DNA from 3 places in the Sporomusa sp. GT1 genome. Region 1 is predicted to be linked to each of the others. Evidence: riboswitches for the same ligand, from Rfam matches in the RefSeq annotation. Region 1 holds a riboswitch; each other region holds the start of a gene.

Evidence for each region. A riboswitch is a leader RNA that binds a small molecule or an ion and turns the genes downstream of it on or off. The one in region 1 is predicted to bind cobalamin.
Region 2: another riboswitch for cobalamin. It lies ahead of cbiD (cobalt-precorrin-5B (C(1))-methyltransferase CbiD); the one in region 1 lies ahead of GT1_RS18000 (ATP-binding protein).
Region 3: another riboswitch for cobalamin. It lies ahead of cobT (nicotinate-nucleotide--dimethylbenzimidazole phosphoribosyltransferase); the one in region 1 lies ahead of GT1_RS18000 (ATP-binding protein).

What each region holds. Positions count from the first base shown of each region.
Region 1 is NZ_BMBX01000023.1:24,952-33,045, forward strand. Features, by position in the region: gene GT1_RS17980 (energy transducer TonB) at 1-15, opposite strand, end outside; gene GT1_RS17985 (biopolymer transporter ExbD) at 15-425, opposite strand; gene GT1_RS17990 (MotA/TolQ/ExbB proton channel family protein) at 412-1,047, opposite strand; gene GT1_RS17995 (VWA domain-containing protein) at 1,096-2,949, opposite strand; gene GT1_RS18000 (ATP-binding protein) at 2,968-3,993, opposite strand; cobalamin riboswitch at 4,155-4,338, opposite strand; gene GT1_RS22585 (hypothetical protein) at 4,343-4,468, opposite strand; cobalamin riboswitch at 4,506-4,688, opposite strand; gene GT1_RS18005 (ABC transporter ATP-binding protein) at 4,786-5,409, opposite strand; gene GT1_RS18010 (ABC transporter ATP-binding protein) at 5,399-6,331, opposite strand; gene GT1_RS18015 (ABC transporter permease) at 6,345-7,205, opposite strand; gene GT1_RS18020 (ABC transporter permease) at 7,198-8,094, opposite strand, start outside.
Region 2 is NZ_BMBX01000001.1:329,633-337,726, reverse strand. Features, by position in the region: gene GT1_RS01785 (2-oxoacid:acceptor oxidoreductase subunit alpha) at 1-23, shown strand, start outside; gene GT1_RS01780 (thiamine pyrophosphate-dependent enzyme) at 23-847, shown strand; gene GT1_RS01775 (2-oxoacid:acceptor oxidoreductase family protein) at 847-1,380, shown strand; gene ldhH (L-lactate dehydrogenase (quinone) large subunit LdhH) at 1,527-3,698, opposite strand; gene GT1_RS01765 (lactate utilization protein C) at 3,698-4,312, opposite strand; cobalamin riboswitch at 4,519-4,691, shown strand; gene cbiD (cobalt-precorrin-5B (C(1))-methyltransferase CbiD) at 4,803-5,897, shown strand; gene cbiE (precorrin-6y C5,15-methyltransferase (decarboxylating) subunit CbiE) at 5,876-6,508, shown strand; gene cbiT (precorrin-6Y C5,15-methyltransferase (decarboxylating) subunit CbiT) at 6,505-7,098, shown strand; gene cobM (precorrin-4 C(11)-methyltransferase) at 7,129-7,893, shown strand; gene GT1_RS01740 (cobalt-precorrin 5A hydrolase) at 7,897-8,094, shown strand, end outside.
Region 3 is NZ_BMBX01000007.1:62,990-71,083, reverse strand. Features, by position in the region: gene GT1_RS10560 (YitT family protein) at 1-668, opposite strand, end outside; gene GT1_RS10555 (P-II family nitrogen regulator) at 965-1,630, opposite strand; gene GT1_RS10550 (DUF1538 domain-containing protein) at 1,665-3,374, opposite strand; gene GT1_RS10545 (ABC transporter substrate-binding protein) at 4,256-5,422, shown strand; cobalamin riboswitch at 5,582-5,768, shown strand; gene cobT (nicotinate-nucleotide--dimethylbenzimidazole phosphoribosyltransferase) at 5,890-6,936, shown strand; gene GT1_RS10535 (nicotinate-nucleotide--dimethylbenzimidazole phosphoribosyltransferase) at 6,929-7,987, shown strand.

The sequences.
Region 1 (8,094 bases):
CGCCGCCCAATCCATTACTTATCCTTCCTTTCAGTAGCGATAGCCACCCGGTGGGCTCCCGCCAGTTTCAACTCGTCAAGAACCGCTACCACTTTGCCATATTCGGCTGTTTTATCAGAACGCAGGATAAAAACCAGATCCTGTTGCTTGGCCATCTCCAGCTTTACCCGCTTTTGCAGCAGTTCCAGCGGTATATCTTCCTGTTCAAACATAATCCGCCCCTCTTTGGTAACCGCAATGGCCACACTTTGAGGCTTGTCGCTCTGCGCCGAAGCAGCCTGCGGCAGGTTAACAGGTATTGTCTGCTGATCAACCATATAGAGAGTGCTCATGATAAAAAACACCAGCAAAAAGAAAATAATATCAATCATAGGAATAATCATTAATTTTGGCTGATGCCCGGAGCGCAAATTACGCAATTTCATGACATTTCTCCTGTTTTGCATACCCAAGCAACAGCAGGCAGGTCTTTTCGATATTGGTGATAAGATCATCCAGCCGATGATTAAAATAGCTATACAGCAGCATAGCCACAGTAGCCACACACAAGCCGGTGGCTGTTGCAATAAGAGCTTCCCCCACGCCGCCGGTAATGGCCTGCGGCTGACCTGCTTTGATATTCATAACACTAAAGGAGCTAATCATGCCGATAACCGTACCCAATAGGCCAAGCAGCGGTGCAATAGTTACCACTGTGTCCAAATGATTCAGGTTCGCCCGTAAACTGGCGACAGCCAGAGAAGCCTCACCTTCCAGCACACTTTCTATATTCGCGCAACCGCGCTGAATGTGGCCAATGCCTTTGGCGGCAACCATAGCGGCAATACCTTGGGTCTGCCGGCATAATTCACCGGCTGCCGTCCAGTCGGCACGTTCCAGTAAAGGAGTGATCCTCTCGGTAAAATCGTGTATATCGGCTTTCATTTTTCTATAATACAAGAAACGTTCCACGCCGATGGTTGCCGCCAGCAGCGAACAGGCCAAAAGCAGATACATGACCGGGCCGCCTTGCTGAAATATATGGAAACACTCTGCAATAAAACTCATGTTTACGCCTCCGTTAGGTCAATAAAGTTCTCTCTTTTACATCGCTTTTTATGACAAATTTTTGACAATGTGCATAATGTTGTGCTCTGACAGCTCCCGCAGGCTGTAATAGACAGAGCCCATCTCCCTCGCTACCGTCCGCGCCAGACCAAGTTTGACAAAATCACTTTCAGTATCAATGACCACACTGTGCACACCGGTTTTATGTATTTTTCCGGCTACTTTGAGGGCATCGGCCATGCCGTCACCGCCTGTAGTGGTGGTATTAGCCCGCCCGTCGGTAACAAGCACCAGTACCGGCTTCATTTCCCGGTCTTTTTGCCGGCGGGAGGCCAGCACCCTCAAGGCCGCCGTCAGCCCTTCAGCCAGCGGTGTTTTACCGCCTGTAGGCAAATATCGCAGGCACTTTTGCGCCAAATCCACGCTGCGGGTGATGGGCAGCAGCACCTCTGCGGTTTGTCGCCGGAAGGCAATCAGACCAACCTGGTCCCGTTGCTGATAGGCGTCCTGCAGCATAGCACACACGGCGCCCTTGACGGCTCGCATCCGTTCCCGCGCGCCCATGGAGCCACTGGCATCAACGACAAACAGAAAGGTACTGCCAATACGTTTCTCCCGGATTTTTTGCCGCAAATCTTCGCGTTCAATGGCAATGGCGCATTGGGCTGTGTTCCGGAACTTTTGATAAGGAGCCGCCGCCCGCAAGGTGGCGTCAAAAGCCAGATCAGTCACTTGTCCGTTCGGAATGCCTGAACGTACATAGCGTCCCTGCTTGGTATCGGTGCGCGTCAGGCTGCGTTTGCCGCTGCCCCGGCGCTCCTGACGGTCCTGGGGCAAAGCTAGCGCCATCCGGATAAAAGGAAAAGTTGTATCAATATCTGCCACCTTCTCCTGGTCACTGCCCCCACTTTCCGGCTGCCCGGCCGGCGGAACAGTCTGTTCTGCCGGCTGTTCCCGCTCCTGTTGGTTGGTGGGCGGTTCCGGTAGTGGCGGCTGATTATCCGGTTGTTCCGGTTCATTTTGCTCAGGCGGTTCGGGGGGAAGCGGCTGCTCCTCCTGCCGCATGCGCTGCGGCAATACATAGCAGGCGGCTTCCTCCAGGTCGGCAGGCAGCAGATAGGTACGTCCGGCAAGCGCCGCAATGGCCCGGGCGGCCTCTAATAAAAATAGTTCGGCCCGATGGCCTGGCGAATGCGCCTTGGCACACATCTGTGCTGCCAGCAAGATCATAGCTTCAGGTACAGCAATGGCTTGCAGCAGGCTCCTGGCGATTGTTACCTGCTGTTTGATGGCTTCATTAGCCGCCGCATACTGCCGGCAAAATTCTGCCGGACGGGCTTCATAGGCCAAAATCCGCCGCATAATTTCCATCCGGTCGGTCTCGTTTTTTTCCCGGCTGACGGCAGCATACAGGCCGAACCTGTCAATCATCTGGGGTGATAAGGTTCCTTCCTCCGGATTCATGGTGCCAATCAGGGTACAGGCTGCCGCATGCAGACAGGAAATTCCTTCTCTTTCCACCCGGTACACGCCGGTAGCAGCCGCATCCAGCAGAGATCCCAGAAACTCCTGGCGCAGCAGGTTAATTTCATCAATATAAAGCAGGCGATTATTGGCTCTGGCAAGTATGCCCGGCAGAAAGCGGCGCTTACCCTGTTCCAGGGCATATTGCATATCCAGTCCGCCAAACACCATATCCTCGGTGGCATTGAGCGGCAGCTCAATTAACCTGGCCTCACCGGAAATTTCCGCCAGAGAACGTACCAGTGTCGATTTGGCGGTGCCTTTTTCCCCGGCCACCAAAACCCCGCCGGCTTTGGGATTGACGACGGCAATGAGAAGCGCCCGCTTGACGGTTTCCTGTCCGACAATGGCCGCCAACGGAAATATCATGCGCTGCATAGTATCATTCCTCCCGGCTTACGGCTGTGCCAATACAGCCTCAACTTTGTCCCAATCCAGCGTACCGTCCTCAAACGGGCGCCGCCGCATCCGGTGCGGCAGTGCCAGCCGGGCGGCTTTTTTTACGTCCTCAGGCTCTACCTCTTCCCGTCCGTCAAAGGCGGCCAGGGTTATGGCCGTCTTAATAACGGTAATATCGGCCCGGTGACCGTCAACATCAAGGGCAATAGCCAGCTTGGCGACAAGCAGCAGCAGCTCATCCTTAATAGTCACCTGTGGCAAGAGACGGCTGGCTTGCATAATGCTCGCCGCCAGCTGTTCCTGTTCTGCCTGGTGCTGCCGACCGAAGGCGGCAGGGTCCTGTTCATAGCTCAGCCGCCGTTTAATAACCTCCACCCGGCACTCGGGCCGGTTTTCCCCGGCTACGGCCACCGACAGCCCGAAACGGTCCAATAGCTGCGGTCTGATATCGCCTTCTTCCGGGTTCATGGTGCCGACCAGAACAAAGCGGGCCGGATGGGAATAAGACACGCCCTCGCGTTCCACAGTATTTACCCCCATGGCGGCGGCATCCAGCAGCACATCAACAACATGATCATCCAGGAGGTTAATCTCATCCACATACAATATATTGCGATTGGCCTGAGCTAAAATGCCGGGGTCAAATTTCTTTTCCCCCTGTTTGATGGCATGTTCAATATCTAAAGTGCCGACAACCCGGTCTTCGGTAGCACTGACAGGCAGCTCTACCACCCGCATTTTCACTGATTGAACAGGCAGCGTTTGTTCTTCACTTCTGCCACGGCAACTGTCACACAGCCGGCTAAGGTCTGCCGGATCACAATGAAAAGGACAGCCTGTACTCACTTCCATAGCAGGCAACAGGTCAGCCAGCGCCCTGACTGCGGTGGATTTGGCTGTACCTTTTTCCCCCTTGATCAATACCCCGCCCAGCAGGGGATTGATTACATTTAAGATAAGGGCCAATTTCATATCCTCTTGCCCGACAATGGCAGTAAACGGGTATACCGCGTTATGTTGCAACGTCAATTCATCTCCTTATTAGTTCACAAGCCTTAGATGAGAGGTGGTATTACGCTTTCTGTCATAATAAAAAGAGACCTCCCTTATACGAGTAAGGAAGGTCTCTGGCAAACTTGTTATCGACAACCGGTAAATAATCCCCTCCCCATACCTCGTGGGTAAACGGTGACTGTTAATCAGGCAGTTCTCCTGGCTCCGGATCATGGCTTGCTTAAACCTTCCCAGGACGCTTCATCCCAGTGGCATATCTTAAGCTTGCTCCCCATTACAGTGGCGGGACCGCGCCGGCATTGCACCGGTCTTCCCTATTAAGCCCTTACGGGCACCTGATTCTGTCAGTATGCTGTTATCACACAATCTTTTGGCTGCGTACTTCCTGCATGTCCGCAGTGTAGAATAAAAAACTCCTGGTATCAATACCAGGAGTGAATTCAGCCGCTCCGCCAACTTCCCGATGATATTCAGGAAGCCACACTTAACTGTAATCCCCTCCCCATACCACGTGGGTGAAAAACGGTGATTGTCAGCTAGGCAGTTCTCCTGGCTCCGGATCATAGCTTGCTTAAACCTTCCCAGGATGCTTCATCCCAGTGGCATATCTTAAGCCTGCTCCCCATTACAGTGGCGGGACCGCGCCGGTATTGCACCGGTCTTCCCTATTAAGCCTTTACGGCACCTAACTCCAAACATGAAATTATCTGTCACTTTCATATTTATACTAGCGAAAAGCAACTGGTTTGTCAACACTTTAAATAATACACCGGACAGTCGACAGCCGCCGGCTCACCCAAATTAAGTAATGCTTTCCAGCCGGTTAAGGGCCGGCAAGTCAATGATACGGGAGGCAATCTTCTCTGCCAGAGGTTGATTATGGGTAATGGCAATTAAGCCCATTTTTCGTTCTTCCACCACTTTGAGAACCAAATGCCAGATTTGCGCCTGCGTAATAACGTCAAGCATTGTGCTCATTTCATCGGCAATGAGCAAACGGGTCTCAGGACTCAAGGCCCGCACTACACAAAACCGCTGCAATTCGCCCCCGGATAGTTCGTTGGGCCAACGGCCCAACCATTCCGGCTTAATGCCCATCGCGTCAAGCATGGACTGCTCCGGCGTCCAGCCTTCATGTAGAGAGTCGGCCATTTTCCACCGGGGATTTATGGCTTTTTCCGGATGCTGATATACCAGTTGAACCGGACAGTAGCCGGTTTCCGGCAGCGGCTTGCCCTGCCAGAGAATCTCCCCTGCCGTCGGCTGCAGATAACCGGCAATAATTTTAGACAAGGTGCTCTTCCCATAACCACTGGGGCCTACCAAGGCGACCCGCTCGCCCTCGTCCACGCGAAAGCTGACATTGTTAAGAATCCAGGGGCCGTTTCTGTAGCGAAAACTAATATTTTTTACTTCAAGCGCCACGATTGCACCTCACACTGCCGCCACGCACGTCCCGCATAAAGACTTTTTCCTCACATTGCAGCCCTTTGTGGGGGCAGCGCGGCCCAAACAGGCAGCCTGGCGGAAGGTTTTTCGGATACGGCTGGAATCCCTCAATTGGGTGAAAACCGTTTTGGGGCAAAGCGTGAAACAGAGCCTTAGTATAAGGATGCCGCAAAGCTTCACCCTTGCCGCTAAAGTCGGAAGCGTTAGCTACCTCAACGGTGGTCCCGGCATAAAAAACCGCGATCCTGTCGGCAATATTAAAAGCCAGATCAATATCATGTGTAATCAAAACAACCCCTTTGCCCTGGTCGGCAAACTCCCGGAAATGTTTCAGCGTTTCCAGCGCAATCCCCAGATCAAGGCCTGGTGTCGGCTCATCGGCAATAATCAGCTGCGCATCAGCGACCACTGCCGTAGAAACCAGTACTCTCCGGGCCATGCCGCCGGAAAGCTGGAAAGGATACAGCTTGTCCACTTCCGGACCGAGACCATAGCGTTCAAAGGCTGCCCGCTGGGCTGAGGCCTTGCCGTGAGGGCCCCGGACCTGTTCGCCCACCCGCATAAGCGGGTCAAGATAAGCCACCGACTGGGGCACCAAGGCAATTTGGCTGCCGCGCAGCTGTTCCTGCCTTTCCGGGGTCAGAAGTTCCCCGTCATAAGCCATTCGCCCTGTCACAATGGCATTTTCCGGCAGTAAACCCAGTACTGCATGAGCCAGCAGACTTTTACCGGAACCACTGGAGCCGGCAATAGCCAAAATTTCTCCCCGCCGCACCTGAATACTCAGATCAGAAATTACTTGTAATTCCTGCTGTTCGAAGGCGGCATCATACATCCGGAAAGCAACGGAAAGCTCTTCTACCTCAAGCAGCAAATTATTGTCTTTCTGATTTGTCATTCTTTCCGCCTCCTTATTCATGAGCTTCAAAAGGATCGATCAGCATCTTCAGGTAATCACCAATGGTGTCAAACAGGATAACCACCAGCAGCAGGGCAAGTCCGGGGAAGAAAGCCAGCCACCACATGCCTGTCGCCAGATGTTTCATCGATTCTGAGAGAATAATGCCAATGGCCGGCATATCCAGCGGCAGGCCATAGCCGAGAAAGGTGATGCCTGCCTCATGCAAGATGGCGTGGGGAAACAGAAGAATCAACCCAACTATATACTGAGGAAATACATGAGGAATAATATGATCTTTGGCAATGGCCCATCTACTCTTGCCAAATTTCCGGGCAACCTGCACATAATGAGCCGAGCGGATCTGCATGACTTCCGCCCGCACCACCCTCGTGAGATTCGGCCAGTGTGTCACCGCGACACCAATAACAACACCCTGAATTCCGCCGCCCAGCATAATCGAAATCAGGATTAACAGAATTAGGTGAGGTACACCCATGCACAAGTCGACAAGCCAATTAATAAACTGATCGGTCTTACCGCCAAAAGTGGCTGAAAGTATGCCAAGCACCAGCGCGATAATGGAGCTGATAAAGGCTGCCAGCAGCCCGATCAAGACACTGGTTGAAAGCCCCTTAACCGTTCGGTAAAACATATCCCGTCCCAAATAATCGGTGCCAAAAAGATGCTCTGACGAAGGTGCCAAACGCTTGGCGGAATAATCGGCACCATAAGCAAGGGGATCCATGAAAATTCCCGCAAGCGTAACTACGGCCAGAAAAAACAGGGCTATCCCGACGACAATCACCATCTTGGTTCTTTTATTCAACCGGATTTTCCGGGACTGCATGAGTGCTGTGGAAGCCTTATCCATGCTTTCCTCCTTCCCGGATTTGCGGATCTACAATTCCATAAATCACATTAGCCATAAAATTTCCGGTAAAAACAAATACCGCACTGAACAGGGCCACTCCCAACAACAGCGGCATATCTCCCTTGAGACCGGCGGTAGTTGCCGCATTGCCCAGACCCGGATAGGAAAAAACCTTTTCCGCCAGAACCGAGCCGCCAAAAAGCTCGCTGAAAGAAGCAAACTGCAGTGTGATTGCCGGCAGCAGAATATTGCGGATACCGTGACGTCTGACAGCAGTCCAGCGTTTTTCACCTCTGGCCCTGGCAAACAGCACATATTCACTTTTCATCACATCAATAATCTTTTGTCTGGTATGCAGGGCAATCGGAGCCACTCCGGTAATGCTCAGCGTGAAGGCCGGCAATATCAGGTGATACAGCCTTTCCGCCAGCGTCGCCTCCCCGGCAACTTTGCCGATGGGTGCCGCCAGCCCCAGCGGAAACCACTGGAGTTCAACGGCAAATACCATTAAAATCAGCAATCCCATCCAAAAAACAGGCGTTGCCGTCAAGGTCAGACAAAAGGTCTTAATTGCCTTATCCAGCCCACTGCCCCGGCGGACACCTGAGACTACACCGAGAAGAAAGCCGATAATCCCGGAAAATACCCAGGCAAGCCCCATTAGCGCCAGTGAGGTTTTAAACCGTTCGCCGATTACCTCGGTCACCGGCTGACGATAGGTAATCGAGGTCCCCATATCCCCCTCGAAAAGGTGTCCGGCCCAGATGAGGTAACGCTCCACCGGCGATTTATCCAGCCCCCAGTAAGCAATAATATTGTTTCGCTGCTCCTCCGAGACACTCAAATCACCGACATAAGCATCAACAGGATCTATGGGGGATGAAGCAAT
Region 2 (8,094 bases), on a different contig from region 1:
CAGCCGTTGGAGGTGCTAAATAATGGCAGACATCGAAAAATATTTGCGGCCGTCAGCTTTTCCCCATATCTGGTGTCCCGGCTGCGGCAATGGTATCATCTTGGCTTCTATCATTCGCGCCATTGATAAATTAGGTCTTGATCAGGAAAAGACCATTATTGTATCAGGTATCGGCTGTTCGTCCCGGGCATCCGGTTACATGAACTTCAATACTGTCCACACAGCTCATGGCAGAGCGCTGACTTTTGCCACAGGTATTAAGCTGGCGCAACCTGAACTGAATGTCTTGGTCATTACCGGTGATGGCGACTCTACCGCTATTGGCGGCAATCATTTCATTCATGCTGCCAGACGGAATATCGACCTTACTACCATTATCTTTAACAACAATATCTATGGTATGACCGGCGGACAGTCCTCGCCGCTTACCCCGCTTGCCAGCAGATCAACGACGGCACCGTTTGGTCATATTGAGCGGTCCTTTGACATTGGGGCATTAGCTATTGCTGCCGGTGCTACCTATGTGGCCAGGGCAACCGCATTTCATGCCAATATGTTGACAGATCTCGTCGTCAAAGGTATTGAAAATAAAGGCTTTTCCGTAATTGATGCCATTACCCAATGTCCTGTTTCTTACGGACGTAAAAACAAGATGGGTTCGGCAGCTAAAATGATGGAATGGCAGAAAGAACACGCAATTCCGGTTCAGGCTGCTGCCAAGCTTTCGCAGGAACAGCTTAAAGACAAGTTTGTTATTGGCGAGCTTCACCGTTCGGAAGCCCCTGAGTTTACCGCAGAATATGACAAACTGATTGCTCATGTTCAGGCCAAAAGGGGGAATAAATAATGTGGCAAATTAGCTTGAGCGGTACTGGTGGTCAAGGTTTGATTCTTGCCGGTATTATTTTGGCGGAAGCGGCTATTCTTGACGGCAAGCAGACCATTCAGACCCAGTCCTATGGTCCGGAGGCCAGAGGGGGAGCCAGCAAATCCGAAGTCCTTATCAGTGATCAGGAAATCGATTATCCCAAAGCTACCGCGGCAGATATTTTGCTGGCTATGAGCCAGGAAGCCTGCAATAAATATATCGGCCTGTTAAAGCAAGGCGGCAAGCTGGTTGTTGATACTACCCTGGTTAAAACACTGCCGGAAGTAGATGCCAAAGTCTTGGCATTGCCGATAACCCATATTGCCCGTAATGAACTGGGGAATGTTATGGTTGCCAATATTGTTGCTCTTGGTGCATTGGCCGGTTTTGCCGATCTGGTAGAACTGGAATGTTTGACCAAGGCTGTACTGGCCAGAGTACCTAAAGGTACTGAAGAACTTAACAAGAAAGCGCTTGAAACTGGCTATGCCCTGGGGCAGGCAGAGAGATAAGCAGCAAAATGAACAGCCAAAAGGAGTCTTTCTCAGCGAAAGACTCCTTTTTTTATCCTAACAGAAAGCTATGCTTTCTGTTAGGATAAGGGCAACATCGGCTTCCGCTTTCGCCAAAGGCTCGGCGCAAGCCGTGTTTTCTTTATTTACTCTTTAATATTTTCCGCTAAAATCTCGGCTACATGCTTAATCTTTACATTTGGCAGCTGCTTATCAAGGCCACCCTGAATTTGCATCATGCATGCCGGGCAGGCAACGGCGACTATCTCAGCGTCGCTGGCTTTAATGTTGGTAATTTTTTGCTTAAGGATAGGCATGGACAGCTCGGTATATTTGACGCCGAAGGCACCGGCCATACCGCAGCATTTATCGCAGTCTTTCATTTCTACCAGCTCGTAGCCGTTAGCCGCTTCCAGCAACTGGCGCGGCTCGGTATAAATGCCAAGGCCGCGTTTCATATGGCAGGAATCATGGTATGTTACTTTTACATTGCCGGCAGTTTTGACCAGGCGGCCGGCTTTTTGATATTCCTTCGCGACAAAGCTGGTAAACTCGCAGACCTTATGACCGATTTTTTCGGCCCGGGCCTTCCAGGCCGGCTCATCTTCAAACAATTCGATATAAGTTTGATGCCAGGTCTCGGCGCAAGTCGGGCAAGCTGAAAGAATGGCGTCAGCGCCTGTGGCTTCGAAGGCCTCGATATTCTTTTTGGCAATCCGTTTGGCTGTTTCGCGGTCACCCATCCCCAGTACCGGTTTGCCGCAGCAGCTTTGTTCTTCCGGGAAAACTACTTCCATATTAAGATCCTGTAGTACCTTATACACCGACTCACCGGTTTCCGGGAAAATAAAATCAATGTTACAGCCGCTAAAGAAGGCGATTTTCTTGACAGGCTGATTTATTTTCCTGGTTACCTTGGATACGCGGTCACGGAAGGGAACATCAGCCACTGCCGGGAGACTGCGGTCTTTGGCCATGCCGGCTAAAAATAGCGGCAAATGACGGATTACACGGCCGGATTGGAACGGTTTTTGACCGATCGCTGCTAACCGCAGCAGGGTGTGGAATACCTTACGGTTTGACAGTACGTTTTCAACTACTGCTTTAACACCGAAAGGCAGACCGTGTTCCTTGACGGCTTTGGCCCGGAGTTCTTCAATCAGGTGTGGTATGTCAATTTTGCCAGGGCATATCTCAACACATTTGCGGCAGCCGATACAAAGTTCATTGATTTTTTCAAAATCCCCCATACTGTTGAGGAAGGCCGTCAGGATGGCGCCGATACCGCCGGCATAGATGTGACCATACACATGACCGCCGACAATTGTGTATACAGGACAGACGTTGAGGCAGGAAGCACAGCGAACACATTGGTAGATTTCTTTGAATTTATCGTCATGGGCAGCTTGTAAGCGTCCGTTATCAAATAAAATAATATGAAGTTCTTTGTCTTGCTCAACCCATTTTCCGTCTTGTTTGACCATGACCGGGGTTACACCGGAAGTCATGGTCATATAACTGGTCATCAGCTGGCCGGTGGCATTACGCGGCAGGGTGCGCAGGATGGGGGCGGCATCTTTAATGGTGGGAATCAGTTTTTCATAACCGATGATGACAACATGAACCCGTGGCAGGGTAGTGACAAGGCGGGCGTTGCCTTCATTCGTTACCAGCCCGATAGCGCCATTTTCAGCGATACCGAAGTTTGCGCCCGATATGCCCATATCAGCTTCCAGGAACTCCCCTCTGAGCGCTTGGCGGGCAGCCTGAACCATGAACGGAATATCGGTCGGAATTTCCTGCTTCAGTTCTTTGGAGAAGTAGCCGGCAACTTGTTCACGGTTTAAGTGAATGGCTGGCATAACCATATGGGACGGTTTATGACCGGCCAGAGAGATAATCCATTCACCCAGGTCAGTTTCTTTAACATGCAAGCCGGCTGCTTCCAGATCGTGATTAAGATGAATTTCCTCGGAAGCCATGGATTTGGATTTAACAATTCGTTTTACATTTTTTTCTTTACAGAGGTTTATCAAATATTCTTTTAACGCATTGCCATCTTTGGCGCGAAACACTTTAGCGCCCCGTTTGGCAGCTTCTGTTTCAAATTTATCGGCTAGGTTTTCAATATCGGCAACGGCGCTCATCTTCATTTGACGGACTTGTTCGCGCAGAGCCTCAATATCGGCAACATTTTCATAAGCTTTGGCCCTGGATATTGGATAGGCCTCCGCAAAGCGGCTTAATGCGCCACGCAGCACTTCATCCTGTAACTTTTCCTGGATTTCATTTTTTATATTACGATTATTCGCTTCCATTATTGCTTACCTCCGTTAACTTCTTCATCAACGGCAATAATGACAAAACGGCTGGGACCATGTACGCCGATTGTCAGTACGCGTTCAATATCGGCAGTGCGGCTGGGGCCGGTAATAAAGCTGATATAACCGCGGTCGTAGACTTTGGCGATTGTTTCCATAGCTTCTGTTATGCCGGGAACAATTCTATTGCTGTTCATGAAAACAATATGTAAAGGAGGCAGCATCGAGACAAGCCTGCTTTCAAACGCTAACGCATCCTGGCAAACACTGCCTGACTCGGCAATGCCAAACTCAACAGCGGAGATGCCAATGTCGGCACTTTCAGCATGCTCGGCGATATCTGCTTGTTCGGTGTACAGGCTTACACCCAGGTCTGTTAGGGTGGCATTAATTCCTGCTGCCTGTTGCAAGGGGCTGTCAACGGCTACTACTTTGCGGGCGTTGGTGTATTTGACTAAATTGGCAATGACTTCTTTGGCTTCAGCCGCTGTTTTGACGCGAAATACTTCGGCGGCCGCGTTTTTTGCCCGGGTTTCAAACTCCGGGAACAGGTTGGCGCTACAAGTACCGGAGGTAAGCGCATGGGTCCAATTTTCACTTACTTTTTTCAAATTCTCCACTCCCTTATAACCGAATTAATCGGTATGATGGTCTGACCAGTATACACTTCGTAATAAATAGGCTAAAACCCTTTTAAAAATTGACAAAAAACGCAAAAAATACAGAAAAATTTTTAGATTATTTAATTTAGATAATTCCTGCCTGGTAAGCAGGAAAATAATTAACTATATGGAATAATAGTACTAATCGCAAATTTGATACATGTAAGGGAATGGGTGCTTTGCGCTTAATAGGGAAGTCCGGTGTAATACCGGCGCGGTCCCGCCACTGTAATGGGGATGCTGCTTAATACATGCCACTGGGAAACTGGGAAGGCTAAGTACGCGAAGAACCAGAGTCAGGAGACCTGCCTGTTCTAACACATGCCGCTAGGACCTACGGAAGATAGGCAGGTGTGGGTACAATATTCAGGCAATCTTTACATGTTGTTTGGTGTTATACCCCCTGCTCAAGGGGGCTTTTTTATTGTCCGATAAAGAAATGCGCAAAGGGATAACCACCGGGACTTGTGCCGCAGCGGCAGCCAAGGCTGCGGTTATGGCCTGGCTGGGCCAGCCGGTGACTGTTCTTCAGGTTTTTTCACCACAAGGAGTCCTGCTGACAGTACCTGTTGCCGAAAGCTGGCCGGTTGCCGGCGGCGGTATGGCGGCAATAATCAAAGATGCCGGTGATGATCCGGATATAACCAATGGGGTTAGGATTATGGCAGAGGTCATTATTACCGATAAACCGGGAGTTATGATCAAAGCAGGTATTGGCGTAGGAACGGTGACCAAACCCGGGCTGGCTGTGCCGGTAGGTGAACCGGCAGTAAATCCCGGGCCGCGTTCCATGATTACCAGGGCTGTGACTGAGTGTTTGCCAACAGATAAAGGGGCTGTTGTGACAATTTCTATTCCCGAGGGAGAGAAATTGGCGACCAGAACGCTTAACCCCATATTGGGGATTGTTGGCGGACTGTCGATTATTGGCACTACCGGTATTGTTGAACCGATGTCAGAAGAGGCTTTTAAAAATTCACTTGTACCGCAGATTAGTGTGGTGCAGGCATTAGGCTATACAGATATAGTATTTGCTCCGGGAAAAATCGGACAGGATATAGCCATCAACCGTTGCGGCCTGCCGGCCGCTGCCGTAATCCAGACAAGCAATTTTATCGGACATATGTTGGAGAATGCAGTAAAATACGGCATGCGCCGGGTGTTGTTATTTGGACATCTTGGCAAAATCGTTAAAGTGTCGGCCGGCATATTCCATACTCATAACCGGATGGCCGATGCCCGCCTGGAGACAATAGCCGCCTATATGGCGCTAAACGGAGCGCCACAGACGGCCATCGAAGAAATAATGGCTTCGACTACTACCGAAGCTGCTATGCCAATCATCGCCCGGTATAATATGACCGAGGTTTATTCTGTACTGGCCGAAAGGGCCAGTGCCAGGGCAAAGCGTTATGTGTTTGGTGATTTGACAGTGGGAACCGTTATTGTGACTTTACAGGGAGATATACTGGGGCTTGATGAGACAGCCCGTGAAATTGGAGGCCATTTAGGATGGAATGTAGGTACCAGGTAGTAGTTGTTGGCATTGGCCCCGGATCGCCTGATTATGTACTGCCTGTCGTTAGCCGGAGGATTGCCCAGGCCAGAGTTCTGGTAGGCAGTAAGCGGGCGCTGGATACCTTTGCCGCAGGCGGTCAGGTTACCAGGATTATTGATAAAGATATCAACGGTGTGCTTGATTTTATTGAAGAACAGCTGGCAAGTCAGGATGTAGTGGTTATGGTGTCCGGCGACCCGGGCTTTTACAGCATGCTGGTGGCAGTCAGAAAACGGTTTGCGCCAGAGAGTATTACGGTGATTCCCGGTATTAGTTCGGCCCAATTGGCGTTTGCCCGGGTGGCCGAAGTGTGGCAGGATGCCGCTCTGATCAGTATGCATGGCCGTACAGCCGCTGATGAGGTACTGCGTTACCGGCCAGGCCATAAGCTGGGCATCCTGACTGACACTCAGCACAATCCGGCCTGCATTTCGCGCATCCTGTTAGCATTCGGGTGGCCGGAGGCGGCTCATGTCTGGTTATGCGCCAATTTGTCTTATGACAATGAAGTGGTGGCTGCTATGACCTTAGCCGAGGCCACAGAAACTCCCGGTTTTGAACATAGCGTAATGGTGGTGAAAGCATGAGTCACAGCTTAGGTATTCCGGATGAGCAGTTCATCAGAGGCGACATTCCGATGACGAAACAGGAAATTCGCATCTTAACTTTGGCTAAGGCCAGCATTGGTGCTGCCGACACTGTCATTGATATCGGGGCAGGTACCGGTTCGCTATCCATTGAAGCAGCGTTATTGGCCAGGCAAGGCAGGGTATATGCCATTGAGCGCGAACCCGAGGGGATTGAACTGATTAAGGCCAACGCCGCTAAGTTTGCGGCCGGCAATGTTAAGGCTGTGCTTGGTTCGGCACCGGCGGCGCTGGCCGGGCTGCCGGCGGCGGAAGTCATCTTAATCGGCGGCAGTGGCGGCAGGCTGCCCGACATTTTGTCCTCGGCCGATCAATTGCTGAAACCGGGCGGACGCCTGATTGTAACAGCTGTTACCGTAGAAACACTGTCTGCCGCTCTCCAGCTTATGCGGCAGCGTCCGGCCTATGCGGTTGAGGCTTGCTGTGTACAAGTTACCCGGATTCAGCCGGTGGGCACCAGTAATATGTTTAAAGCACTTAACCCGATATATATTATTACCTGTACTAAAGAAGGGCAGGCTGCCGGATAGGGAAACAGCCTGGATGAAGGGAGAATATCAATGAATGTATTTTTTGTAGGAGCCGGTCCGGGAGATCCTGAGCTGATTACCGTGAAAGGGCAGCGCTTTTTGGGACAGGCAGATATCATTATTTATGCCGGTTCGTTAGTCAATCCGGCGCTCTTATCCCTGGCTAAAAATGGAGCTGCCATCTATAACAGCGCCTCCATGACGCTGGATGAAGTCATTGCTGTTATGGAGCAAGGGGTTAAAGAGAACAAGCTGGTAGTCCGGTTACATACCGGCGATCCCAGCATATATGGTGCCATTCAGGAGCAAATGGATGCACTGGCACCGAAAAATATTGATTTTGAAGTTATCCCCGGCGTTAGCTCGTTCCTGGCTACAGCTGCTGCCTTAAAGCAGGAATATACATTGCCTGATGTATCCCAGACGGTAATTATTACCCGTTTGGAAGGGCGCACCCCGGTGCCGGAAAAAGAAAAACTGGTTAAGCTGGCCAGCCACGAGGCTACGATGTGTATTTTCCTGAGTGTGCATATGCTGGACAATGTGGTTAAAGAGCTGGTAGATGGCGGCTATACCTACGAAACCCCGGTGGCTATTGTGCAAAAAGCCTCCTGGCCTGATCAAAAAATCTTCCGCGCTACCTTAGGCACTATTGCTCAAATTGCCAGAGAAAATAATATTGACCGTACAGCCATGATTGTGGTCGGTAAGGTCTTGCAAACCGATTATGCTTTGTCGCGGTTATATGCTCCGGAATTCGGACATATGTTCAGACAGGCGCAGGAGGCTAAATAAATTGTGAAGCTGGCAGTCATCTCAGTTACCCGCAAAGGGGCCGAACTGGCTGAACGGATAGCACCGCTGCTGGGGCCGGGGGTTGATGTCTATGCTAAAAACGGGCGCAATCTGCCAGAGTTACATCATACCTATGACTCCTTAAGCGACCTGGTAGCTGAAATATTTTCCTTATATGATGGCTTGGTGTTCATTATGGCG
Region 3 (8,094 bases), on a different contig from region 1:
CCCCGGCCCAGCCGGGCCATGAGTGCGGCGGCAATTTCGGTATGGTTGTCTGAGATGATGAACACGCCTTTAGACTCATCCAGGCCCTGAATGGTCAGGTCAATTACCTTAAAGATGACAAAGTAGGTGACCAGCGAGTACATGGCTTTATCCCAGGTAAAGACAAGACCGGCACTGCCCAGGATAAACAGGTTGATAAACATGACCACTTCGCCTACGGAAAAGGCGGTTTTTTTGTCTAAAATAATGGCGACAATCTCAGTGCCGTCTAATGAGCCGCCGTTTCTAATGATGATTCCCACACCTAAGCCCACAATGATGCCGCCAAAGATGGCGGCTAAGAATAAGTCGTCAGTTAACTCCGGAATGGGGTGGAAGACGGAAACCCAGTAGGATAAAGAACAAATCGAGAAAATCGTGGAAAAGGCAAAAGTTTTTCCTATCTGGACATACCCTAAGTACAGGAAGGGCAGGTTGAACAAAACCAGATATGCGCTTAGTGACAGGGAGGTGAGATGGCTGGCCATTATTGACAGCCCGACAACCCCGCCATCAATGATTTGATTTGGCACTAAGAATATTTCCAATCCTATTGCCGTTAAAATAGAGCCAAAAAATAATGACAGGTATTTTTTCGCAGCTAGTATTTTGGGATTCCTGCCTGGCAAACTAAAACCTCCTTGAATAATAGGAATAGTGCCATGATAACAGATACTGACAACTTGTCCATGTGCAATTTTACCAAGTACAATATTTTCCAGAAATATAATAAATTAGTAAAAAATGTATACTGGGCTAAAAATATTGTAACAATGTTTTTGCAGAAGTGTCAACATATTAGAATAAAATTCGTTGTTTTTTTACAAAAAAATTGCGTTATAAGGCTGAAAGCACACAAAAAAGCTGTAACCGGCAAAGGATGAATATATACCGGTTACAGCTTTGGCGTTGTAGTTGAAAATGACTAGTTAGGAGTAGGGGCGTTTCTCTGGGGAAGTCCGGCAACGCCGTTGACGGGAAGGGAAAAGGTTATAGTTTTCGCCTCGGTTTGCAGACCTGCATTTTGTGTAATTGCGGTCATGATGTCCTGGCGCTTCTGCGTTTCTGTCAGAATGAACAGCATATCTTTTTCGTGCTGGATGGATATGCCGAAGAATTTCTCAGCCTTTTGCAGCCCAACACCTCTTGTGTGTAAAATAGTACCACCGGTTGCTCCTGCGGCTTTCGCAGCATCCATGACCTCATGAGCATAACCCTGGTTGGTGACAGCAATAATTAAATCATAATTATGTGGAATCTCCATAGCTATCCCTCCTTGATTTTGGGGAGCATCCTGTGTTTGTATCTTCGATGCGGCGTCTACAATACTGTTTATCGTGATGCAGAATGCAATGCCTTTGCCAGGCTTGCCAAGGTGTGTTTCCTCATTAAGATTTTTTAAGATAGTTCGTGATAGTTCGAATGGCATTGGGCAAAACAAAACATCTTTTTCTGTTTCACCGAGGCCCAAATAGGAGAGAAACTTTTTATCTGCGGTTCCTTTTCCCAGAGCCAGCAAGTCAAATTTTATGCCAGCATCAGCAAAAAGCTCTGACATTTTTTGGCCTTTGCCTCTGTTTACAATCGCCACTACAAACACCAGTGATAGAGTTTGCGGCATGTTTTTATTTCTCCTTTCGAGCCGTCAGGTTATTTTCTTGCTCGCATTCCGTGAGGTTTGCATCTTTTTGGTCCTCTGTCAACTCTATTATATTATCATGTGTTGTATGCAAATCCAAGTCATTCTTATTATTTAGAGCAGAGGAATTTTCATCACCTTCGGCATAGGGCAATGGGGCGGTGGCACTATCGCTGCCGTCAGGTTCATCAAACGAAGTTGCGAATAGCAAATCGGTATGCAGATTTTCCTCCAGGTTTTTGTTGTGCATAAGCTTCATGTTGTAAATAACCCCAACGACCTGTATGGTTATCAATGGCATCATTGCCACCATGGCAATAATGCCAAAGGCATCTGTCATGACATTGCCGCCGACAGCTTCGCAGATACCCACGGCAAAGGGGAGCAAAAACGCCGCAGTCATGGTGCCGGCCGCAACCCCGCCGGAGTCAAAAGCAATGGCTGTAAATATTTTTGGTGTAAAAAAGGTTAACCCCAAAGCCAGCAAATATCCGGGAAGTAAGAAGTACCAAATGCTGATTTCGGTTAAAATTCGTACCACCGATAATATCAAAGCAGCACTTGTTCCTAAAGACAAGCCTGTCATCATCATTTTTTTGGAGATGGAGCCGCTGGTTATATCCTCAACCTGTTTGTTGAGTACATGAACGGCAGGTTCGGCGTAAACGACAAAGAAGCCGATGATTGCGCTCAGAGGAATCAGAATCCAATTATAAGGAAGGGTGGCAAGTTCTTTGCCGATATAAGTGCCTGCAGGCATAAAACCGATATTGACGCCAGTCAGGAAGATGGAGAGCCCGATCAAGGTGTAGACAATACCGATCAATATTCGTATTAATTTTGTTTTTGACAATTTCAAGCGAATGAACTGGAAAAGTATAAAAATAACCACAATGGGCAGAAGGATGGTTAAGACTTCCTCAAATAAGAGGACAAAGCCATGACGATAGGAATCTAATAATTCGCCAAGATTATTTACGCTGGCATTTGGTTCAAAGGCGAACCCGGAACCTGAGGCATCAAAAAACATACCCATAACTAAAACCGCTAAAACAGGACCGATGGAACATAACGAGCAAAGGCCGAAACTATCTTCTTCCGAACTTTTACCGCCTCTTACTGCGGAAATACCGGCGCCCAGGGCAAGAATAAACGGTACTGTGATCGGCCCGGTGGTTACGCCGCCGGAATCAAAGCCGACAGCCAGAAAATCGGGTGCCGTCAGTGCGGCGACAATGAACAATATCACATACGATACAATAAACATATAGGACAGTGAAAACTGGAATAGAATGCGCAGTAGTGCTAACACGAGAAACACACCTACGCCAAAAGCCACCGAACTTACCAGAACCATATCAGGCACCGCCGGTACCTGTTTGGTTAGTACCTGCAAATCCGGCTCGGCTATGGTGACAACCACACCCAGAATAAACGCGGAGCCGACGATCAGCCAGATGTTTTTTGATTTGGTTAATTCTGCGCCGATGGCTTCCCCGATAGGCATCATGGCAATGTCGGCGCCCATGGTAAAAATGCTCATGCCGATAATGAGCAGGAGGGTGCCTGTAAGAAACAGCATCAAAGACCAAAACGGCAGAGGAGATATCGTAAAATGCAAAGCAAGTACAATGGCACTGACTGGCAAGACCGATTGCGCAGCCTCTTTCAATTTTTCTAATAAGTCTGTCGTCATTAACAACTTCCTTTCCTGTTTCAACCATTTATGTGCATATCGTGATTGTGTGTTGTAAAACCCAGCCTTTAGGTAATTTACTCAATAAAATATGCATAAATTCATACAAAATATAATCCGCTCCCTTGATTAGGTAAAATCTTCGCCAACTAAAGCTACTATCCCACTAGGGCACTGACCGCATGTTTTTCCTATAGCTTCCGGCAATAGCAATGGATAAATTTCTGCCCGGCAAACTAACAACCTCCTTTAACTATAAAGTGGTATGTTTATAATAACACGGATTGGTAAAATGAGTAAAGAAGTCTCTTGGCCAAATTTACTACGTACTAGGTGGGTTATTTCACGAAAAAGATAAGCGAATTTTCGGTAAAGGGTAATAGGGGAGGACGAATAAGGGGTGTGTATTTGCAGGAAGTACAAATGGTGAAAAAAATAAAGATAATTAGTAATTGTGATGGTTGGTTATCTTGAAAAAGCCTGGGTAATGTAATATAATGTAGAACTAGAAGAAACAGGATTAAAAAAATACTATAAAAGTATATAGACAGTATACTTTTTGCCTGATTTTTCAAAAAACCAGGCAGTCTAATTTTTTCTGGTTAAGGGAGACTTAGCTTCGGATGGGCTGAAAACCCCCATCTGAAGCTAAGTTTACTTTATCCGATGACTAACTCGCTCTAAGACTCCCACCTCTCCAGGTGGGAGTAAGAGCGACTAAGTCCCCGGATAAGGGCGAACTAACCTTCAGATGGGGTTAAAACCCCACCTGAAGCTAAGTCTGCTTTATAAAAAATCGTTGCTTTTATTAGCCGGCCAAGTGCGAGCCTGGCAAAAAGCAAGCGGTTTATGGGTCAAAAAAAGGGAGGAGAAATTGGGTAATGCGTAAAACAAGTGTAAAATTAGTAGCCGTACTAACTGTTGTGCTGTTAATGGCAGGAGTTATGGCAGGCTGCGGCGGGACCGCTTCCAATGACATCAAAATTGGTGTTCTAAATGAAATGACTGGCGGTAACGCAACCATGGGTACTTCTTCTGCTAATGGTGCCAGAATGGCTATTAAAGAAGCCAATGCCAAAGGCGGAGTGCTTGGCAAACAAATAACCGCCGTTGTTGCCGATAATAAGAGTGAACCTTCTGAAGCCGCCAACGCTATGACCAAACTGGCAACTCAGGACAAGGTAGTCGCCATCACAGGTATGTTTGCCAGTTCGAACGCCATTGCTGCCTCCAGTGTAGCTGAAGCAACCAAAGTTCCGCTTTTAGCAGTAGGGGCAACCAATCCGAAAGTAACTGTGGATGAAAAAACCAATAAGGTAAAAGACTATACTTTCCGCGTCTGCTTTATTGATCCGTTCCAGGGGACGGTAGGAGCTAATTTTGTCCTCAATAGCTTAAACCTTAAAAAAGCCGCTATCTTAGTGGATAATAGCAGTGATTACAGCAAAGGACTGTCCACCTTCTTTGAAGAGGCCTTTACTAAAGGCGGCGGCGTGGTTTTGTCCAAAGAAGCCTATTTGCAAAAGGACCAGGATTTCAAGACTATTTTAACCAAAATAAAAGCCCTTAATCCTGAAGTGCTGTATGTGCCCGGATATTATGAGGAAGTAGGCAAAATTGTAAAACAAGCGCGCGAATTGGGCATTACTGTTCCCATTATCGGCGGTGATGGCTGGGATTCGCCTAAACTAATAGAAATTGGCACAGCCGCCGCGTTAAATAACACCTACTTTACCAACCACTACTCGGTGGATAACACCAGTCCCACCTCACAAGCTTTTGTTGAAGCTTACAAAAAAGAGTATGGATTAGTGCCGGATGCATTGGCTGTTTTGGGTTATGATGCCGCCAATCTGCTGATTGACGCCATCAAACGCGCTAACAGTGTGGAGCCGGCTAAGATCCGTGAGGCGCTTGCCGCCACCAAAGATTTTGCTGCTATCACTGGTGCGACGACCTTAAATGCCACCCATGATGCAGAGAAAAATGCCGTTATTATTGAAATGAAAGATGGCAAGCAAGTCTTTAAAGACACCATTAAGCCGTAGCCAGGTTCTGCGGATAATCATGCTTTCAGAAAACAGGCCGGGAATATTCCCGGCCTGTTCATATTGACGGTATTTACAGGACTCTGTTATAATTAAGGAAATTTTGCATAATACGGTTAAGGTGCCGCCGGCTAGTATCTTGTGTCACTTAAAATTTGAGATTAGATGGTGACACAAGGTACTACTACCGGGGGAGAATAGGGAAGTCTGAGTATGGCCACACCATACATAAGCGCGGGCCCGCCACTGTACCGGAGGAGAGCTTACACAGGCCACTCGTCAAGGGGAAGGCGTAAGTATTGATGAACCGGGAGCCAGGAGACCTGCCTTACACCGTTTTACATCCTTCATGGAAAAGAAGGCTTTTTTGGGATTGCCCAAAAGAGCCTTTTATTTTTGCCCCCTGTTTTTTGCCTAAGGTTTGGCGCAAGCCGTGTTTTCTTTACTTAACATAATTGGAGGTTGCTATGAGTTTACTGCAAGATACCTTAGTGAAAATTACTGCCCCGGATACTGTGATTATGCAGCAGGTACAGGATAAGCTGGATAGTCTGATCAAGCCGGCAGGCAGCCTTGGCCGGTTGGGAGACATGGTCAGACAGTATGCAGGCATCACCGGTGAGACCGAGCCGCGCCTGCCCCGCAGCTGCATGGTGGTAACATCTGCAGATCATGGAGTTGCCCGGCAGGGTATCAGTGCCTATCCGGTGGAAACTACTATGCATATGACAGCCAATTATCTTATCGCCAAAGGGGGCAGTGCCAACGCTTTTGCCAATTTCAGCGGTTCTGACCTGGTGGTGGTGGATGTTGGGGTGGCAGGTGACTTATCCTATGTTCCCGGACTGTGGCACCGGAAGATTGCTTATGGAACTCAGGATTTTACACAAGGGCCGGCCATGAGCCGGGAGCAGGCTGTACAGGCAATCGAAACCGGGATTGAGATTGTCAACAGTAAGGTGAGTGAAGGCTACAATTGTTTTAGCCTGGGGGAAATGGGCATTGGCAATACGACGGCCAGTGCTGCCATTGTCGGTGCGTTTACCGGCCTGGAGCCGGACAAGATTACCGGGCGGGGGACCGGCATATCGGACAGCCGCATGCAGGTAAAACTTGCCATTGTCCGCCAGGCGTTGGCGGTTAATAAACCGGATGCCAAAGACGGGCTTGATGTATTGGCCAAGGTTGGCGGGTTTGAGATCGGAGCCCTTGCCGGGGTTGTTCTTGGTGCTGCCGCTAATCGCTGTGCTGTCATAATTGACGGCCTTAATACCACGGCGGCGGCTTTGATTGCCCATGCCATCCAGCCTGTAAGCAAAGAATACCTGTTTGCGTCCCATTTATCCGGTGAACCGGCCCATATCATTGCCTTGCGCTGTCTGGGGCGGGAAGCGTTTGTCGACATGGGGGTCCGGCTGGGAGAAGGCATCGGCGCTTCAGTCGCCATCGACATGTTGAAGGCAGCCGTTACCTTGCTTGATAACAGTAACCGGGGAGGGCAGACTCATGTTTAACGATATTCTGGCAACCATCAAACCCTTGGATGAGCAGGCGATGGAGCGCTGTCAACTGCGATTGGATAACCTCACCAAGCCGCTTAACAGTTTACATTCTTTTGAACATATCGCCCGGCAGCTGGCTGGGGTTACAGGCCATCCCCGTCCCCGCAATCTGGAAAAAAGCATTATCATTATGGCTGCCGACAGCGAAGCCGCCCTGGCAGCCAGAGGCAGATATGAGCAGACACCAACCGTCCAAAAGATTAGTAATTTTTGCCAGGGCCGGTCTGTGATTAACAGCTTTGCCGAACATGCGCAGGCCAAGCTGGTCCTGGTGGATATCGGCGTTGCCGCCGAGCTGCCGCCATACGCGCAAGTCCGGCATGAAAAAATTGCTTATGGTACGGCAAATATGCTGCAAGGTCCGGCATTAACCAGAACGCAAACAATACAGGCCATCAAGGTGGGAATCCAAACGGCTTCAGAGGCCATCGCCAGCGGTGTGCAGGTAATCGGACTGGGTGAAATGGGCATAGCCGGCACAATTTCCGGTTTGGCGGTTGCCTCCTGCTATAGTGAACAGCCGCTGGAAAACCTCACCGGCCGTGAGCGGGTGATTATCCGGCGGTCCTGGGTGGTAAATGAGCCTGATAAACAGGATCCTCTGGATGTATTGACAAAAGTAGGCAGTTTGTCAATGGCAGGCCTGGTGGGAGTAATTATTGGGGCGGCTGCCGGGCGGGCCGCCGTAGTGCTGGATGGCCTTGTCACCAGTGCAGCCGCCCTGCTTGCCGTACAAATGGCGCCGGCGGTGAAAGCCTATCTGATTGGTTCGCATTTTGCCGCCGAGCCGGGACATAGGGAAGTTCTCGGTTTGCTGGGACTTCCGGCCTATCTGAAGCTGGACATGAACCTAGGTGAAGGGACAGGCGCCGCATTAGGAATGTCGCTTATTACCGCTTCGCTCCATGTAATCAATGATATGAAAACCTTCGGCGAAGCCGAAGTGGCCGTGGCGCAGGACGGACCGGGCGCTTTGAAACAAAACAAGGCAGTCAGAGATTAAGTGTAATTTTCAGAGGACAACAGACAAGAGCTGTTGTCCTTTTTATGCATTTTATCCGATGACTAACCTTCAGATGGGGCTAAAACCCCACTTGAAGCTAAGTCGAC